Regions from separate parts of the Rhizobium sp. PAMB 3182 genome, predicted to be linked through region 1. Evidence: predicted binding sites of a transcription regulator. Region 1 holds the regulator's gene; the other holds the start of a gene.
The links. Region 1 encodes LexA, which represses DNA repair genes until DNA is damaged. Its sites were predicted from a motif close to TGTTCNNNNTGTGTTCNG; they were not measured.
Positions count from the first base shown of each region.

Region 2: a site for LexA is predicted at 1,225-1,242, ahead of ACU5AZ_RS11185 (helicase-related protein). Genes of this name have one in related genera too.

Region 1 covers NZ_CM128607.1:250,785-254,006, forward strand. The annotation lists gene ACU5AZ_RS01355 (ArnT family glycosyltransferase) at 1-1,113, shown strand, start outside; gene lexA (transcriptional repressor LexA) at 1,262-1,972, shown strand; gene ACU5AZ_RS01365 (ComEC/Rec2 family competence protein) at 1,966-3,222, opposite strand, start outside.
Region 2 covers NZ_CM128607.1:2,296,465-2,299,686, forward strand. The annotation lists gene ACU5AZ_RS11180 (LytTR family DNA-binding domain-containing protein) at 24-830, shown strand; gene ACU5AZ_RS11185 (helicase-related protein) at 1,384-3,222, shown strand, end outside.

The DNA.
Region 1 (3,222 bases):
GCGCTGGCGCCACCGGCCTGCGTCTTCGGCCTGATCGTCCTCTTTCCCTCGTGCCGCGTTCATTTTCGCCGGCTGATCGCCCCGCTGCCGATTCTCTTCTCCATGGCTCTTGCCGGCTGGTGGTTCGTCTACCAGGTGCTGCGGTCGAGCTCGGCGCTCGACAACCAGTTCGTCGGCGATCAGGTGCGCACCAAGCTGGAATTCTCGGTGTTCGCGGTGTTCGATTCCGTCGGTCTCAGCGTTGCCGGCCTGCTGGCGCCTGTGATCGGCTGGCTTTTCGTGATTGCGGCGACCGCGATCGCCACGCGCAAAGTACCGGGCTTCCGGCAGCTCGGCGCATCGGCGCTGCTGCTCGCGGGCTGGATCGCGCTCAACATCGCCATGTTCGCGCCAGCCTTCAAGCCGGATCACCGCTACATCATTCCGTCGCTTCCCGCTCTGTCGATCCTGATGGCGGTCGGCCTCGCCTCCTTCGATCGCGAGACGACATCACGCTATCTAAGCCTGTTTCTCAAATTCTCGGCGATCGGCCTGGCCCTCACCTTCGCCATCCTCTACGGCGTCTCGGCGCAGCTGCTGAGTGCCAAGGTAACGGTTGCGATCGTGGTTGCCATTGCCCTCGGCCTGCTTCTCGTCTGGCGCATCGCCAATCGCCAGGCCTTCCGGCCCAAGGTTCTGGCGCTCTCCGCCCTGCCTATGGCGATCCTGCTTGCCATCTATCCCGTCGTCGCCGCCTTCGGCATGCCCGACCTTGGAAAGCCGATCGCCGACAAGGTCGCCCAACTCGACCTGCCCGCCGACGACATCGTCTTCCTGGGGTCTGACATCGTCGCCTCCGAGGCACGGTTGCACAGCGGCGTCGAACGACCTTTCCTGCAGCGACGAAAGCTTGCGGACGTCGAAGCCGGCGATCGCTTCAAGGCCGTCATCACGCTGGAGAAGACGGAAGCCGACCGGCTCGCCGCCGACGGGTACGACGTGACGGCGGTCAGTGGCGGCTGGCGTTCGATCGATCCGGCCGTCCTCATGAAGGCCGTTCTCTCCGGCACGCTCGCCGAGGCACGCGCAGCGGAAGCCGAGCGCGCCTACATCGCAGTCGATCCGGCTCGCTAACGCTCATAGCCGACCCGCAGCAGGAAAAATCGGCAGTTCCTGCGACACCGGCCCCCGCTTTCACGATATTTTAGGCACTTGCGGAACACAGTGGGAACATATAGTGTCCGTTCTGTATTTGTTTCATGATTCTGGAAGGTGCCGATTCATGCTGACGCGAAAGCAACAGGAACTGCTTCTCTTCATTCACGAGCGGATGAAGGAATCCGGCGTTCCGCCATCCTTTGACGAGATGAAGGATGCACTCAATCTCGCGTCCAAGTCCGGCATTCACCGGCTGATCACGGCGCTCGAGGAGCGCGGCTTCATCCGCCGCCTGCCGAACCGGGCGCGCGCGCTGGAGGTCATCAAGCTTCCCGAAGCCTATTCGCCGAGCCTGCAGCCACGGCGCGGCTTTTCGCCAAGCGTCATCGAAGGCAGCCTCGGCAAGCCGAAGCTCGCCCCGGCGCCCAAGGCACCGGAACCTGCGAACGACACCGTCAGCGTCCCGGTCATGGGCCGCATCGCCGCCGGTGTGCCGATCTCCGCCATCCAGAACAACACGCACAGCCTGTCCGTGCCGATGGAAATGCTGGGCTCCGGCGAACACTATGCGCTGGAGGTCAAGGGCGACTCGATGATCGAGGCCGGCATCCTCGATGGCGATACCGTCATCATCAAGAATGTCAGCAGCGCCAATCCGGGCGAGATCGTCGTGGCCTTGGTCGACGACGAGGAAGCAACGCTCAAGCGCTTCCGCCGCAAGGGTGCGTCGATTGCACTCGAAGCCGCCAACCCGGCCTATGAGACGCGTATCTTCGCCTCCGATCGGGTGAAGGTCCAAGGCAAGCTCGTCGGCCTCATCCGCCGCTATCACTGACCGGTGACACGCCTGGCTGCGTCCGTATCACGCGGATGCGGAACAAGCGGCCATGTGGCTGTTTCCTGCGTGGCCAGGAAGCTATTTGCCCGCCAGTCATAATATCGATGCCGGGTCCAGGGGCGGTCGATTGCGCCGACTGCCGTCCTGGCCTCAAAGCCGATGCCATCCAACGCCGCATGGAGTTCGATCGATCCGGTTCTTCGCAGACGTTCCGCCGTAAGCAATGTCGCGCCCGAGCGGCACGTGTCGTAGCCGAGCCGGAACGGCACGATGACCACATCGGCGATGTCGCAGGCGGGTCCGGCATAGGCGGGTTTTTCCACCGTCACCACCCGCAATGCGGTTCCGCCCGACGCCGTAACCTGACCGGCGCACCAGGCGGCCTTCCTGCAGTGGAAGGGGGATATCTCTCCATTCAGGGCCGTCTCCATGGCCAATCGCTCCGCATTCAAGACGGAGGCCGGCAGCCGTGGCGGTTCTCCTCCTTCTCCTCCTCCTGTCCGGTCAGGCGGGACCGGATCCCCATCCGCCATGTCCGGCCCCTCACCCTTCGGCATGGCGAGCGCCCGCTGCCATTGTTCGAAGATGAAAGATGGCGGACGACTGCGGTTGGTCTCGAGCCGTCCATCGGCAATGCGGGCCACCAGCCTGCCGTCCTCGCTGATAATCAGCGCAGGAGACGAGTTTGTCGGTCCGTACGCGATCAGCGCAACCGCCGCGGCCATCAGCGGCAGGCCAAGATATCTGAGACGACTGCGCAACAGGACCAGGAGCAGAAAGCCGGCGACTGAGAGTTCGAAGGCGTAGGGAGGCAGGCGTCCGGATGACACGCCGCTGTCCCAGCCGGTGACATCTCGGGCCACCGCGATGACGATGTCCAACCCAACCCCCATGAGGCGTAGCGGCCAATGCTCGAGCCCAAACGGCATGGCGAGGACGGAGACCAAGCCGGCCGGCATGACCACGAAGGTGACGACCGGCATGGCGATGAGATTGGCGGCAAAGCCATAGGGTGCGAGGCGGTAGAAATGCTCCAGCGCGAAGACCGCCGTTGCCGTCCCGCCGATCGCCGATGTGAGCGCCAGCGCCGAAGCAAACCCGCCGGCTTTCGCGGCAAGGGCGATGATACCGGACCGGCGACGCGGAGCGCTCCGGTCCACCGAGCGCATCCGCCACCATCTGTATCCCGCCACAAGCGCCACCGTCGCGGCAAATGACATCTGGAAGCTCGGCCCCATGACGGCGGA
Region 2 (3,222 bases), 2.0 Mb from region 1:
GAGGGCAATGACGGGTTCGTATAATGCGTGAGGGCTACGTGGGCGGCACGCCGCTGCAGCTCGCGCTTCGTGAGATGCAGGACGAATTTTCGAGCTGGCGAACCTGGGGCGCACTGGCGCTGGTCGCGGTGTTGCTGGTCGTTTCCGGTCCTTTCCAGACGATGACGACGCTTTCCCTGCCGCAGCGCAGCCTTTACTGGAGCGCCCTGGTTGTTGCCACATTCGTCGCCGGAAACTTTGTCGGCACATGGTGGAATTATGTCGTGCTGGAGCGCGGATGGCGGCAGCCCTGGCGGTTCATGACGGTCGGGGTCAGCGCCGGCATTCCAGCGGCCATAGCGGTCACAGCTATCAATGTTGCCGCCTTCGGATGGCAAATGCTTGCGCCGGCACAGATCGTGGAGCTTGCCGCCTACAGCGTCTTCATCAGCGTTCTGGTCGCCGGATTGTTCGCGCTCTACAGCCGGTCGGCGGCTGAGGCGCCGGTTGGCATCGATACGGGTGCGGAGGACGGTCTGCCGGCCATCCTGCGCCGCCTGCCGCTGACCAAACGCGGGCGGCTCGTTTCGATCTCCGTCAGTGATCACTATGTCGAGGTGACGACGCTGAAAGGGCGGGAATTGCTGCTAATGCGTCTGCGGGATGCGGTGGCCGAATGCCCCCCGGAAAAGGGTCTGCAGATCCACCGCTCGCATTGGATTGCACTTGACGGCGTGAAGCATGTCTATCGCAGCGGCGGCAAGGTGATGGTCGAGACGGTGGCCGGTGATCATCTTCCAATCAGCCGGTCCTTCATGGCAGAGGCGCGTGCCTCCGGGCTGAACGCCTGAAGTGGGGCCCAAAGGTTAACAACAGGCGCTGCAATGCTGTCCCGCAATGCTTCATGTGTTCCAAAATTATGGTTAAAATATTGTAAATACACCATATTTAGCGGTGAACAGATCGGGAAGACATTGATGTCAGCGATTCGTCGCTGATTCGTTCCAGCTTTGGACCGAAGGTTAATCGGGAGGTTGTTTTTCGCTGCCTTGGCCGGTTCTTTCCGAAGGGGGGGCGCCGTCGGCCGACATTAGCAAACCGGTAGGATCTATTAACGCCGGACCGTCCATCTTGCGTCTGCAAGGAATTCCTGATTCACTATCTGGTGTCACGGCGTCGTTCGGGTGGAAGATGTAGCGGTGAACAAAGCCTGAATCCGTGCGAGTCAGCGATTCGTCGCTGATTCGTTCCTTTGCTGTTCCGAATCTTAACCGTTTGGTTTGACTCTCGAATTTCGGTCACCCTCGAAGTTGGGGCTTGCCTTGCCCGCCCTTAGTCGCCATGTGTCTGGCGGTGTTCCAGCCTTCCTCGCCGGGGGCGGTCACCCTCTCGTTTTTGCGTGGTGTGATAGTGACGATCCAACCCATGATCCTGAGCGGCCGCGGTGTCACCGCCATGCTCGGTCCGACCAATACCGGCAAGACCCACTATGCCATCGAGCGAATGCTGGCCTACGGTACGGGGGTCATCGGCCTGCCGCTGCGCCTGCTCGCGCGCGAAGTCTACAACAGGCTGGTTGAGCGCGCCGGGGCCGCCAATGTCGCGCTGGTGACGGGAGAGGAAAAGATCTCGCCGCCCGGTGCGCGCTATTCCGTCTGCACGGTCGAGGCGATGCCGCGGGAAACCAATGCCGCATTCGTGGCGATCGACGAGGTGCAGCTGGCCGGCGACCTGGAGCGTGGGCACATCTTCACCGACCGCATCCTGCATCTGAGAGGCCGTGAGGAGACGCTTCTGCTCGGCGCCGACACGATGCGGCCGATCCTGCGACAGATGCTTCCCGGCATTACGCTTGTGGACCGGCCGCGCATGTCGCAGCTCTTTTATGCCGGCCAGAAGAAGATCACGCGCCTGCCGCAGCGAAGCGCGATCGTCGCCTTCTCGGCGGAAGAGGTCTATGCGATCGCCGAACTCATCCGCCGCCAGCGCGGCGGCGCGGCAGTGGTGCTCGGCGCGTTGTCTCCGCGAACCCGAAACGCCCAGGTTGGCCTCTATCAGGCAGGTGACGTCGAATATCTGGTGGCCACCGATGCGATCGGCATGGGGCTGAACCTCGACGTCGATCACGTCGCCTTTGCCCAGGACCGCAAGTTCGACGGGTTCCAGTACCGCAATCTCAATCCGGGCGAACTCGGCCAGATTGCCGGCCGCGCCGGCCGCCACGTCCGCGACGGCACATTCGGGGTTACGGGCCGCGCCGAACCATTCGACGAGGAACTGGTCGAGCGCCTGCAGAATCACGAATTCGATCCGGTCAAGGTGCTGCAGTGGCGGACCAAGGCGCTCGATTATTCTTCGCTCAACGCCCTGCGCCGCAGCCTGGAAACGCCGCCACAGGTGCCGGGCCTGACCAAGGCGCTGCCGGCAATCGACCACGAAGCGCTCGAACTGCTGGCGCGCTATCCCGAGATCATCGATCTCGCCACCACGCCGGAGCGGGTCGAGAAGCTTTGGGAAGCCTGTGCGCTGCCCGATTATCGCCGCATCACCCACGCACAACACGCCGACCTGATTTCGACGCTCTATTCGGATCTCGTTCGCCATGGTGTGGTCAACGAGACTTTCATGGCAGAACAGGTCAGGCGGTCGGACCGGACGGACGGGGAAATCGATACTTTGTCGGCGCGCATTGCGCAAATTCGAACTTGGACTTATGTGTCCAATCGCCCAGGGTGGCTAACCGATCCGACACACTGGCAAGAAAAGACGCGTGAAATCGAGGACCGGCTGTCCGACGCGTTACATGAGAGGTTGACGAAACGCTTTGTTGATCGCAGGACTTCTGTGCTCATGAAGCGGCTTAGAGAGAATGCGATGCTGGAAGCAGAAATCAGTGTGAATGGCGATGTCTTCGTCGAAGGACATCACGTCGGCCAGTTGGCCGGTTTCCGGTTTTCGCCGGTCACCGGGGGGAACGGGCCTGACCAGAAGGCGGTTGAGGCTGCGGCCCAGAAGGCGTTGTCGCTGGAATACGAAGCGCGCGCCGCGCGTCTCTACGCGTCCGGCAACAGCGACCTCGTCATCGGTTCGGATGGTTACGTCCGCTGGCGGGGCGAACCCGTGGCACGGCTTTCGTCCGGCGATCACATTCTGCATCCGCGCGTCATCCTGCTCGCCGACGACCAGCTGAGCAGCAATGCGCGCGAGCATGCAACGGCGCGCGTCGAGCGCTTCGTCAATCAC